One region of the Actinoallomurus sp. NPDC050550 genome, then DNA from elsewhere that is predicted to be linked to it. Evidence: predicted binding sites of a transcription regulator. Region 1 holds the regulator's gene; the other holds the start of a gene.
The links. The regulator LexA, encoded in region 1, represses DNA repair genes until DNA is damaged. The targets are predictions, from matches to a motif close to TCGAACANNTGTTCGA.
Positions count from the first base shown of each region.

Region 1 (6,624 bases):
AGTCGCTGACCGACCAGGAGCTCGGGTCCTTCTTCATCCTCCTGGTCGTCGCCGGCAACGAGACCACGCGCAACGCCATCGCGCACGGCCTGCACCTGCTCACCACCAATCCGGAGCAGCGGGCACTCCTCGCCTCGGACTTCGAGCGGTACATCCCGGGCGCCGTCGAGGAGATCGTGCGGTACGCCTCGCCGGTGATCTGGATGCGGCGCACCGCGACCCGCGACACCGAGCTGAACGGCCATGAGTTCAAGGCCGGGGACAAGCTGCTGCTGTACTACTGGGCGGCCAACCGGGACGAGGCCGTCTTCACCGACCCGGAGGTCTTCGACATCACCCGGGATCCCAACCCGCACGTGGGCTTCGGCGGCCCGGGTCCGCATTTCTGCCTCGGCGCGCACCTGGCCCGCAGGGAGGTCACCGTGATGTTCCGCGAGCTTTTCCAGCGGGCTCCGGGCATTCGCGCCACCGGCGAGCCGGACCGCCTGCTGTCCAACTTCATCAACGGCATCAAGCACCTGCCCTACACCGTCTGACGCGTGACCCCGGTACGGCGCCGCCGTTGGCGCGGCGCCGTACCCGTGATCGCTATCATGTTATCTTGGTAACATGGTAACAGTTGAGCGTGTCCAGACGGGGCTGCGGATCGAGCGCAACACCCTGAAGGTCCTCAAAGCGCTCGCCGAGTATCTCGACATGCCCCTCGGTGAGCTGGTCGAAGGCGTCGTCCTGCACGCCTTCGAGGGAAAGGCGCCCTTCTCCCCGGAGACACTGCGAAAGATCGAGCAGCTCACGTCGGTGTACGGTCTGACGCTGACCGCAGCCGACGCGCACCGGCTGGAGGAGAAATGACGGCCGGCGGCGCGGATCCGGCCCCCGCCGTGGAGGGAGCGCGGCACCGTCTCACCGGCGCGATCCGCGTCGGCCTTCCCCCTGAGGAGGCCTTCCGTCTGTTCACCCCGGTCGGCGAACGAGACTGGGTCGACGGCTGGGACCCTCGCTTCCCGGCACCGGCCGAGGACGACACCGCGCCGGGCACGGCGTTCGAGACGGCGGCCCACGGCCGGGTGACCACCTGGGTGGTCACGGCCCGCGAGCCCGGACGCACCGTCTCGTACGCCCGCGTCACCCCCGGCGTCCACGCCGGGACCGTGTCCGTCGTCCTGGACGGCGCGGACGGCCCCGGAACGCGGGTGACGGTCACCTACGAACTCACCGCGCTGACCGAGGCCGCGCAGGATGAGCTCCGCCACTTCGCCGCCGGTTACCCGGACTTCCTCCGGTCCTGGAAGCGGGCCATCGACCTCGCGCTGGGACTCTGACGCCGGCGTCACCAGGGGAGTGGGCCGTCGTCGCCGAAGAAGGAGCCGGTCGGCCCGCCGAGACTCTGATCCGGGTCGCGGGAGACCGGGAGAGACCCGCGGAAGCCGGGATCAGCGGCCCCCCTTCCCTGCCGTGTTCGCTCGGTGACCACAAATCGCCCGGTGTCCTTGCGTCTGCGATAGTCTTGAGGTATGCGATCTCGGCTGCTCCTCAGCCGGCCGCGTTGACCCGAGACGTCGACGCGGCAGCCCCTCCTGCGTGAGGGGCGTTCTCATGCAAGGGGCACGGTTCACCGCCAGCCGAAGCCGTGCGAATCAGACGAGGAATCCATGACAGGCGCCGACGAGAACTACGACCCACGGACGATCCAGGACAAGTGGCAGTCCCGGTGGGAACAGCTGAAGCCCTTCGCCGCGAGCGAGGACCCCGGTGACGAGCGGCCTCGCAAGTACGCGCTGGACATGTTCCCGTACCCCTCCGGCGATCTTCACATGGGTCACGCCGAGGCGTTCGCGATCGGCGACGTCATCGCCCGCTACTGGCTGCAGAAGGGGTACAACGTCCTGCACCCCATCGGCTGGGACTCCTTCGGCCTGCCGGCCGAGAACGCCGCGATCAAGCGCAACTCCCACCCCGCCGAGTGGACGTACACCAACATCGACACCCAGGCGGAGTCGTTCAAGCGGTACGGGATCTCCTTCGACTGGTCGCGCCGGCTGCACACCTCCGACCCGGAGTACTACCGCTGGAACCAGTGGCTGTTCCTGCGCTTCTACGAGCGCGGCCTGGCCTACCGCAAGGGCGGGCAGGTCAACTGGTGCCCCAAGGACCAGACGGTGCTGGCCAACGAGCAGGTCGTCAACGGGCACTGTGAGCGGTGCGGCACGCTGGTCGAGAAGCGCGTTCTGACGCAGTGGTACTTCAAGATCACCGAGTACGCCGACCGGCTGCTGACCGACATGGCGGATCTGGAGTGGCCCGAGCGGGTGCTGCTGATGCAGCGCAACTGGATCGGCCGCTCGGAGGGCGCCGACGTCGCCTTCCAGATCGAGGGGCGCGCGGAGCCGGTCACCGTCTACACGACCCGGCCGGACACCCTGTTCGGCGCGACGTTCTTCGTCGTCGCCGCGGACGCCGCGCTGGCCGATGAGATTTGCGCGCCGGAACAGCGCGCCGAGTTCGAGGCCTACCGCGAGGCCGTGGGGCGCGAGTCGGAGATCGAGCGGCTGTCCGCGGACCGGGAGAAGACCGGCGTCTTCCTGGGCCGCTACGCGATCAACCCGGTGAACGGCGAGCGCATCCCCGTGTGGGCCTCCGACTACGTCCTGGCGGAGTACGGCCACGGCGCGATCATGGCGGTGCCCGCCCACGACCAGCGCGACCTGGACTTCGCCCGCAAGTTCGGCCTGCCGGTCCGCATCGTCGTCCAGACGGGGGAGCAGGACCCGGCCGAGACCGGGGTCGCCACCCCCGGCGAGGGCGAGCTGGTCAACTCCGGGCCGCTGGACGGCATGACCAAGTCCGCCGCCATCCCGCGGATCGTCGAGGTCCTGGAGGAGAAGGGCCTGGGCAAGGCCTCCGTCAACTACCGGCTGCGCGACTGGCTGATCTCCCGGCAGCGGTTCTGGGGCACGCCGATCCCGATCATCCACTGCGACGCGTGCGGCGAGGTCCCCGTCCCCGACGAGCAGCTGCCGGTGCGCCTGCCGGACGACCTGCGCGGCGCCGACCTGGCGCCGAAGGGCGTGTCGCCGCTGGCGGCGGCCCACGACTGGGTGAACGTCGAATGCCCCAAGTGTGGCGGTCCGGCCAAGCGCGACACCGACACGATGGACACCTTCGTCGACTCGTCCTGGTACTTCCTGCGGTACTGCTCGCCGGACTACACCGACGGGCCGTTCGACGTGGAGAAGGTGCGCCGGTGGATGCCGGCCGACCAGTACACCGGTGGTGTCGAGCACGCCATCCTGCACCTGCTGTACGCGCGGTTCTTCACCAAGGTGCTGTACGACATGGGGATGGTGGACTTCACCGAGCCGTTCAAGCGGCTGGTCAACCAGGGCCAGGTCATTCTGAACGGCTCGTCGATGTCGAAGACGACCGGCAACCTGGTCGACCTGGGCGAGCAGATCGCCGAGTACGGCGTCGACGCCGTGCGGCTGACGATGCTGTTCTCGGGTCCGCCGGAGGACGACATCGACTGGGCCGACGTGTCCCCGTCCGGTTCGGTGAAGTTCCTGGCCCGCGTGTACCGGGTGGCCGCCGACGTGACCTCCGCGCCCGGGGCCGACCCGGCGGCCGGGGACGTCGAGCTGCGCAAGCTGACGCACCGGACGATCGACGAGGTCACCCGGCTGGTCGAGGCGCACCGGTACAACGTCGCGATCGCGCGGATGATGGAGCTGACCTCCGCCGCCCGTAAGGCGATCGATGCCGGCGCGGGCGGCGCCGACCCGGCGGTGCGGGAGGCGGCCGAGACCCTGGCGGTCATGCTGTCGCTGGTCGCGCCGTACACCGCCGAGGAGATCTGGGAGCGGCTGGGCCGTACGGCTCCGGTGACCAGGGCGGGCTGGCCGACGGCCGAGCCCTCGCTGCTGGTCCAGGAGTCGGTCACCTGCGTCGTGCAGGTGGCGGGCAAGGTCCGCGACCGCCTGGAGGTGTCTCCGGACATCGCCGAGGGCGACCTGGAGCGGCTGGCCCTGGACTCGGAGAAGATCCGGGCGGCGCTGGGCGACCGGGGTGTGCGCAAGGTCATCGTGCGCGCCCCGAAGATCGTGAACATCGTGCCCGCCTGACGGGCGAATCCACCCGGGTCGGTGCCCCCCTGGCCGCCGACCCGGGTGGGATCACATCTTGCGCAGGACCGCCACCACGCGACCGAGGATCGTGGCGTCGTCGCCGGGGATCGGGTCGTACGCCGGGTTGTGCGGCATCAGCCAGACCTTGTCGTCGCGCCGCTTGAGGGTCTTGACGGTGGCCTCGCCGTCGATCATCGCGGCGACGATGTCGCCGTTCTCCGCGACGGGCTGCTGACGTACGACGACCCAGTCGCCGTCGGCGATGGCGGCCTCGATCATCGAGTCACCGGTGACGTTCAGCAGGAAGTGCGTGCCCTCGCCGACGAGCTGTCGCGGCAGCGCGAAGACGTCCTCGACGGCCTCCTCGGCGAGGATCGGGCCACCGGCGGCGATGCGGCCGACGAGCGGGACGTACGCGGGGGCGGGGCGCGCCGAGGCCTCCTGGCCGTTGGTGATCTCGTACGCCTCGTGCTCGGACTCGGTGGCGACCGCCGAGGATCCGGGCATGCGGACGACCACCGCGCGCGGCCGGTTCGGGTCGCGCAGCAGGAAGCCCTTGCGCTGCAGTGTCCGGAGCTGGTGGGAGACGCTCGAGGTGCTGGTCAGCCCGACGGCCTCGCCGATCTCGCGCATCGAGGGCGGGTAGCCGCGCCGCTGGACCGAGTCCCTGATCACCTCCAGCACCTTGCGCTGGCGGACCGTCAGCCCGCTCTCGTCGCCTGGGCCGTCCGGCATTTCCCGAACCTTGCTCATGGTGTCTCCGATGGATGTCTTCTGCGGTGACGCGCGGCCGCCGGTATTTCACTCCCGTAGAGGGACGTTATCGCTTCTCCGGGAAATGATCAAACAGGTGTTCGAAAAATGTGGAATTTTACGGTCCGGGCCTATGTCGGCTTTAGCTCGTACATGTGTTCGATAATAATTCCTGTCCGGCCGTTGGTGAAGGGCGGATGTCATCGCCGGGCCACTGTCGTACGGGCGGCGCTCCGAAGGGGGTGGTCGCCGTCGTGTGCCCGGGCGGGACATGGCAGGCTTGGGAGTCAGGGGTGCGCCCGCGCGAAAGCGCCGGCGCAATGTGATCCACTTCACCGTTCCGGCCGTCGGCGGCGTCTCCGCAGGTCGATGAGGGTGAGGCGTGCCATGGCGGCGGATCGTCGCGTCCGGCGGAGGGCGCGACACGCCGGTGGGGGCCGCGGATCTCCTCGTAGGCGGGCTCTTCGCGCCGGGTGCCTCATGTGGGTTGCGATGCCCTCGGTCGGGCTCTACGGTTGGACCACAACATCTAGTAGTTACATGGATGTAGTTCACCATAAGTTGTGGTTACAAGGTGAGGTTCGCGTAGAAGACGCGTGACTCGCTGTCAGGGGAGGAGTCCGGAGGCATGCACTGCCCGTTCTGCCGACACACCGACAGCAGGGTCATCGACAGCCGGGCGACCGACGACGGATCCGCCATCCGGCGCCGTCGCTCGTGCCCAGAGTGCGGTCGTCGCTTCACCACCCAGGAGACGGTCCTCATGATGGTCGCCAAGCGCAGTGGCGTCACCGAGCCGTTCTCCCGGGAGAAGATCATCGCTGGAGTGCGCCGGGCGTGTCAGGGCCGTCCCGTCAACGAGGACGCGCTCGCCATGCTCGGGCAGCGGGTCGAGGAGGCGATCCGGGCGACCGGAAACGCCGAGATTCCCTCGCACCAGATCGGGCTGGCGATCCTCGGCCCGCTCCGCGAACTGGACGAGGTCGCGTACCTGCGATTCGCCTCCGTATACCGGGGGTTCGAGACGCTCGACGACTTCGCCAAGGAAATCGAATCGCTGCGCGTGGCGTCCGACGGCGACGTCCTGTCCTAGGGCGGCGCCCGCGCCGCGGGCTGTACGGGTAATCCTGGAGGTGGGCCTGGTGTGCCCGAGAAGGGGGATGTCATGACAGAGACGGTGAGCGGCTCAGCCCGACGGGGTAAGGCGAGCCGCAAGGGCGTGAAGATGGAGCGCATCTTCACGCGGCCGGGCGTCCACCCGTACGACGACGTCAAGTGGGAGCGGCGCGACGTCGTCATGACCAACTGGCGCGACGGGTCGGTGAACTTCGAGCAGAAGGGCGTCGAGTTCCCCGCGTCCTGGTCCGTCAACGCGGTCAACATCGTCACGTCGAAGTACTTCCGCGGCGCGGTGGGGACCCCGCAGCGCGAGTGGAGCCTGAAGCAGCTGGTCGACCGGGTCGTCGGGGTCTACACCGAGACCGGCGTCAAGGAGGGCTACTTCGCCTCCGACGAGGACGCCGAGATCTTCGACCACGAGCTGAAGCACGCCCTGGTCAACCAGGTGTTCAGCTTCAACTCGCCGGTCTGGTTCAACGTCGGCACGGCCTCTCCGCAGCAGGTCAGCGCCTGCTTCATCCTGTCGGTGGACGACACGATGGAGGCGATCCTGGACTGGTACAAGGAAGAGGGCGTCATCTTCAAGGGCGGCTCCGGGTCGGGTGTGAACCTCTCCCGCATCCGCTCCAGC
Region 1 covers NZ_JBFAJC010000007.1:171,646-178,269, reverse strand. The annotation lists gene AB0I04_RS12830 (cytochrome P450) at 1-536, shown strand, start outside; gene AB0I04_RS12825 (hypothetical protein) at 610-852, shown strand; gene AB0I04_RS12820 (SRPBCC family protein) at 849-1,322, shown strand; gene leuS (leucine--tRNA ligase) at 1,653-4,118, shown strand; gene lexA (transcriptional repressor LexA) at 4,170-4,874, opposite strand; gene nrdR (transcriptional regulator NrdR) at 5,503-5,967, shown strand; gene AB0I04_RS12800 (vitamin B12-dependent ribonucleotide reductase) at 6,040-6,624, shown strand, end outside.

Region 2 (6,624 bases), on a different contig from region 1:
ACGCCCTCGCGCTCGACGTACGAGTGCCCCATCGCGGCGGCGTCGAGAAGGAGGTCGACGAGGTGGTCGTGGAGCAGGTTCACCTCGTCGACGTACAGGACGCCGCGGTGCGCCTCGGCCAGCAGGCCGGGCTGGTACGCCTGGACGCCCTCGGTCAGGGCGCGTTCGAGGTCGAGCGAGCCGGTGAGGCGGTCCTCGGCGGCGCCGATCGGCAGCTCCACGAGCCGCGCCGGCCGGACCAGCGTGCCGTCGTCGTCGACGTGCGGCCCGTCGGGGCACTGTGGATCCGGCGCCTGCGGGTCGCAGGAGAACCGGCAGTCCGTCACGACCGTGACGTCGGGCAGCAGCGCGGCGAGGCCGCGCACGATGGTGGACTTGGCGGTGCCCTTCTCGCCACGGACCAGCACGCCGCCGACGGCCGGGGAGACCGCGTTGATCAGGAGGGCGAGCTTGAGGTCCTCCAGCCCGGTGATGGCGGAGAACGGATAGGTGTTCACCCGGTGGTCGTCCTTTCCTCGGGTTAACGCGCCCGTAGGTGGTCTGGCATCGGCGGCCGGAGTCTCCTGGCTCCCGGCTCGCCGCCCGCCCTCGACCTTCCGGCTCACGCCGTGGCCATTCTTGAGGAAGAACTCCCCGGTCACAGTTGCGCGACAGCCCCGGATTCGCACCGGGTTCCTCCGCGTATCGCCGGAAGACAGCATGACATATCCGGTCTGGCGCGCGACACCGCAGGTCCGACGCAGAGGCGCCGCAGCTCCGACACGAGGACACTGCGGGTCCGGCGCAGGGGCACCGCGGGTCCGGCACGAGGACACTGCGGGTCCGGCGCAGGGGCACCGCGGGTCCGGCACAGGGACACTGCGGGTCCGGCGCAGGGCCTCGGGGCCGTGCCGGATCGACGTCGATCTGCTTGAATAGAACGCGTTCTAGTTTTAGGGAGGCGCGCGGATGAGGCTCGGCATCAACGTCGGCTACTGGCAGCGGGATCCGGAGGACGCCACCGAGACGGTGCTGGCCGCCGAACGGCTCGGCTACGAATACGTCTTCACCGCCGAGGCGTACGGCTCCGACGCCTTCACCACGCTCGCCTGGTACGGCGCCCGGACGTCGCGCATCAAACTGGGCACGGCGGTGGTCCAGATGTCCGCCCGCACCCCCGCCGCGACCGCCATGCACGCGCTGACGCTCGACGCGCTGTCCGGCGGACGGCTCACCCTCGGCATCGGCGCGTCCGGCCCCCAGGTCGTCGAGGGCTGGTACGGCGTGCCGTTCGCCCGGCCGCTGGAGCGTACGCGCGAGTACGTCCGGATCCTGCGGGACGTCTGGCGGCGCGAGGAGCCGGTGACCTCCGCCGGCCCCCACTATCCGCTGCCCCTGCCGGCGTCGGCGTACGGCCCCGGCCGCGTCACCGGGCTCGGCAAGCCGCTCAAGTCGATCGTCCATCCGGTACGCCCGCGGATCCCGGTCTACCTCGGCGCGGAGGGCCCGAAGAACATCGCCCTCGCCACTGAGATCGCGGACGGCTGGCTGCCCCTCTTCGTCGATCCGGCCCAGATCGAGGCGGTGTTCGGCGCGTCGTTGGCGGGCCGCCGGGAGGGGTTCGACATCGCCGCGACCGTGACGACGATCGTGACGGACGACCTGGCGACCGCACTGGAGTTCGCCAAGATCCCGCTGGCGTTCTACATCGGCGGGATGGGCGCCAAGGACCGCAACTTCCACCTCGACCTGATCGGGCGGCTGGGCTACGCCGAGGAGGCCGTACGCGTGCAGGAGCTGTTCCTGTCGGGCCGACGCGACGAGGCGATCAAGGCGGTGCCGGACGAGCTGGCCGACTCCATCTCCCTGCTCGGCCCGATCGGCCGCATCAAGGAACGCCTCCGCTTGTGGCAGGACTCCCCCGTGACCACACTCCTCATCGCCGGAGTGAAGGACGAATCGACCCTGAAGGCCATCCGCGACCTCGTCGAGTCCTGAGATTCGTGATCCACCGGACGCGCCCTAGTTCCAGGCGCGGGAGAGCATCCACGTGCCGGTCGCCTGGTCGTGGCGCAGTTCGTACACGCCGATCGCCCGGTCTGGGGTGGCCTCGACGCGCCAGAACTCCCGCTCGGCGCCTTCCGGGGCCTCAGGATGCCGTTCGTGCCACCAGTCGCGGGTGGTGACCCAGCGATCCAGGACGCGCAGCACCGTGTAGAGCCGGCCGCGCCAGACGAAGCGCGAGGGCCTGCCGTCGCTGAGCCAGACCTCGACCGGGTCGCCGTACACCCGGCTCATCGGCCGCCGCCCGGCGCGTCTCCACGCCCAGGGCACGCCCTGGCGAACCCTTCGCTCGCTCCGCCCACGCGGGCCGCCCACCTTCCGGATCGGTGACAGAGAGTGAGCCTGGGGGAAGGCAGGCGACAAGTTCGAACATACGTTCGGGAGTGGGTTTTGTAAAGTGCCGACCCGCAGGCGGCCTCCGCGGCTCAGCGGCCGAGGGAATGCGCGATCGCCTCGGCGGCGCGCGCGGGGTCGGCGGCGTCCGCCTGGCCGCCTCGGCCCCACAGGTACGACCAGGCGACGCGGGACGTCGGCATGGCGACCACCATCACGCTCCGCCCGCCGGCCGGCTCGACCACGCGCAGCATGGGCTCCTCGGCCCCGACCAGCACGCCGCGCAGACCGCGGGCCTCGACCTCGCGGGCGAGCGCCTCCAGGTGGCGGCGCCGCGGCCCGGACGGGGAATCCGCAGTGGCGGCCATGGGTTGCCACCCCTCTCGCGCTTGGACGATACGGCAGGAAGGGGTACGCCCTAGGGCGTTGAACAGGTAGGGTGCCATCCGGTGGCAAAAGGTGCCCAGATGGCAACGGTGAGTGACCTTCCCTGTCAGGATGTCCTCCCCCACTTTGACGTGCAAGTATTTTCGGACAAATAGATCAGACGGATTCGGCATCACCCGTGCACAGTTCAACGGCCCTTCCGCGGTCCGGCCGAGGGTTTCGGCCTAACCCACCGCGGCCCACCACCGGTCCCCCCCTCTTCTCGCCATTCCCGCAGGACGCTCGCCATGGAGGTGCCCCATGACCGATGGCCGTAGTCCAACCGTTCGCCGTCGCCGGCTCGGAATGGAGCTGCGGAGGCTCCGCGAAGCCGCGGGTCTCATGATCGAAGACGTCGCGAAGCACCTGGAGTGCTCGATGTCACGCGTCAGCCGCATCGAGACCGGCAAGTCGGTGGCGCGCATCCGCGACGTACGGGACATGCTCGACCTCTACGGGCTGCCCGAGGGCTCCCAGCGCGACCAGCTCCTCGGGCTCGCCAAGGACGCCCAGCAGCGCGGCTGGTGGACCGAGTACGAAGCGGTGCTGTCCACGTCCGCGGGCCTGGACACCTACATCGGCCTGGAGGCCTCCGCCGCCTCCATTCGAACGTTCCAGACCCATCTTGTGCCCGGTCTCCTGCAGACCGAGGAGTACGCCCGCGCGCTGATCAAGGCCGGTCGGCCCGGCGAGACCCCCGAGAACGTCGACCGGCGCATCGCGCTGCGCACCCGCCGCCAGGCCATGCTGCAGGAGCCCGGCCGCCTGGAGCTGTGGACCGTGATCGACGAGGCGGTCCTGCGCCGGCCGATCGGCGGCATCACCGTGATGCGTTCTCAGCTGATGCGGCTGCTCGAGGCCGCCGAGCTGCCCGGCGTCACCATCCAGGTACTGCCGTTCGCGCGTGGCGCCCACCCGGGCGTCGACGGGGCCTTCACGATCATCGGCTTTCCCGACCCCACCGACCTGGACGTCGTCTACATCGACTGTCCCGCCGGGAACATCTTTCTCGAGAAGGAGAAGGACGTCCGCCGTCACACGACCTGGTTCGACCATCTGCGGGCCGCTGCGCTGCCACCCGACGAGTCAGCCGAGTTCATCGCGGCGGCGGCGGACGAGTTCAAGAATGCGTCCCCGTACCCGCGGGGGTGATTTAGCAGAGAGGAGAGCAGGGGATGAGTGGCCACCCCGATCTCACCGACGCCGGCTGGCGCAAGAGCAGCCGCAGTTCCAACAATGCCGACTGCGTCGAGGTCGCCGTGATCGACGGCTCCGACGACTGACACATACCTCATGCCCAGCCGACCGCGGGAGTTCGCTCCCGCGGTCCCTCTCGGGCTTGCCCCGGGTTAAGATCACCACATGCTGCCCTGGTCGGCCGAGCTCGCCGGACGCATCGACGAACACGACTTCGCCAGCGATCTGCTGCGCGACAACCCTCTCGGCGACCCGCACCGGCGGCCGCTGTGGGTGTACGTCCCGCCGGGGTACGACGACGAGCCGGACCGCCGCTACCCCGCGGTCTATGTGATCCAGGGCTACACCGGCTCGCTGCCGATGTGGCGCAACCGCCCGCCGTGGCGGCAGCCCTTCCCGGAGTTGGCCGACCAGGTCTTCGCGCGCGGCGAGGCGCCGCCGGTGATCGTGGTCTACGTCGACGCGTGGACGGCGGTCGGCGGCAGCCAGTTCCTCGACTCCCCCGGCACCGGGCGCTACCACTCGTACCTGTGCGAGGAGATCGTGCCGTGGGTCGACGCGCACTACCGGACGCTCGCCGACCGGGACCACCGCGGGATCAGCGGCAAGTCCAGCGGCGGCTACGGCGCGATGATCACGCCGATGCTGAGGCCGGACGTGTTCGGCGCGCTCGCCACGCACGCGGGCGACGCCCTGTTCGACGTCTGCTACCGCTCGGAGTTCCCCAAGACGGCCCGCATCCTGCGCGACGCGTACGACGGCTCGATCGAGAAGTTCCTCGCCGACTTCCGGGGCCGGCTCGCCGGCACCAAGGAGACCGACTTCCCGCTCATCGAGATCTACGGGTACTCCGCGGCGTACTCCGCCGATGAGGACGGCACGGTCCGTCTGCCGTTCGACGACACCGGCGCCGTCATCCCGGAGGTCTGGGAGCGCTGGCTGGCCAACGACCCGGTGCTGATGGCCCGGCGCCCGGAGTACGCCGAGGCGCTGCGCTCGCTGCGGGCCGTCTGGATCGACGCGGGCACCAAGGACGAGTACCACCTCGACTTCGGCGCCGTCGCCTTCCGCCGCGCGGTCGCGGCCGCCGGCGTGGCGGACGACGCGGTCCACTTCGAGCTGTTCGACGCGGGCCACGGCGCCATCGAGTACCGCTATCCCCTCGCCCTCGCCTGGCTCGCCGAACACCTCACCCCCTGACTGCGAAGGCGGCGGGCGCTCACGGCCGGGACTGGGCCCGGGCGCGGAACGCCGCGGTCTTGACCCGGTTCTGGCACGCGGTGGAGCAGAAGCGGCGCATGCCGTTGCGCGACGTGTCGACGTAGACCCGGTCGCAGTGCGGCGCCGTGCACACGCCGAGCCGGTCGTGCAGCTCGCCGCCGAGGACCACGGCCAGGCCGGTGGCGCACGGAGCCGCCCACTCGGCGGCGAGCCCGTCCCCCGCGCCGTGGAAGTGAATGTGCCAGGGCTCCCCGTCATGGCGGGTGAGCCGCGGCCTGGCCTGTGTCCCCTCGAGCAGCCGATTGACCTGTTCCGAGGCGGCGTCGAGGTCTCCGGCGGCGACCGCCTCGAAGACGACCCGTAGTTCCCGCGCGATGGCGGTCAGCTCGCCGACCTGCGACTCGGTGATCTCGGTGCGCCGGCTGACGGCACGTAGCACCTCGGTGGCGGCCTCCGCCCGGGCTGCGGCGTCCGGCAGCCGGTACGGCCGCCCGCGCCGCTCGCCCTCCGTGAGGGCGTTGACCAGGCCGACGGCGCTCGCCACCACCGCGTCCATGTGACTGTTGAAATTCACTTGACCAGTTACGCCTCTCGATCTAGCGTGTCACTGGTAAAAGCTTATACGTCAGTTACGGAGGGGCTCATGGCAACACTCACCCGCGACGTCGCCGACCGCTGGATCACCCGCTGGGACCGCCAGCAGGAGGGCTTCCTCCCCGACCGCGAGGAGCGGTTCACCGCCCTCATCGACGCGGTCGCCGCCGGCGCCGGCCGGCCCGACCCCCTCGTCCTGGACCTGGGCTGCGGACCGGGCTCCCTGTCGGCCCGGCTGCTCGACCGCCTCCCCCAGGCCCGGGTCATCGCCATCGACACCGACCCGCTGCTGCTGTCGCTGGGGCGCGCGCTGCACGCCGGGCGGGACAGCCTCACGTTCGCCGACCTCGACCTGCGCGCGCCCGGGTGGGCGGCCCGGCTACGCCTGGACCGGAAGGTGGACGCCGCGGTGAGCACCACCGCCCTCCACTGGATCTCCGAGGCGGAGCTGCGGGTGACGTACGGCGAGCTGGCCACCGTGATGCGCCCCGGCGGCCTGTTCCTCAACGGCGACAACTTCTCGGCCGAGGACGCCACCCCGGTCATCGCCCGGCTCGACCGCGCCCTGCAGGAGCTGGAGACCGAGCGGCGATTCGCCGGGGACCGGCCGGAGGGCTGGCGGCAGTGGTGGGACGCCGCCGCCGCGGACCCGGTGCTCGGCGGTCTCAAGGAGGCCCGCGACGCCTCCGCCGCCGGCCATCACGGCTCCGAGTCCGGTCTGCTGTCCACGCACGTCCGCGTCCTCCGGGAGACCGGCTTCGGCGAGGTCGGCCCGCTGTGGCAGCACGGCGACAACCGCATCCTGTGCGC
Region 2 covers NZ_JBFAJC010000008.1:259,577-266,200, reverse strand. The annotation lists gene AB0I04_RS14570 (putative cobaltochelatase) at 1-497, opposite strand, end outside; cobalamin riboswitch at 557-678, opposite strand; gene AB0I04_RS14565 (LLM class F420-dependent oxidoreductase) at 949-1,977, shown strand; gene AB0I04_RS14560 (DUF6504 family protein) at 2,002-2,277, opposite strand; gene AB0I04_RS14555 (hypothetical protein) at 2,469-2,744, opposite strand; gene AB0I04_RS14550 (helix-turn-helix transcriptional regulator) at 3,064-3,954, shown strand; gene AB0I04_RS14545 (DUF397 domain-containing protein) at 3,978-4,085, shown strand; gene AB0I04_RS14540 (alpha/beta hydrolase-fold protein) at 4,165-5,199, shown strand; gene AB0I04_RS14535 (CGNR zinc finger domain-containing protein) at 5,219-5,794, opposite strand; gene AB0I04_RS14530 (class I SAM-dependent methyltransferase) at 5,864-6,624, shown strand, end outside.
Region 2: a site for LexA is predicted at 2,409-2,424, ahead of AB0I04_RS14560 (DUF6504 family protein). Genes of this name have one in related genera too.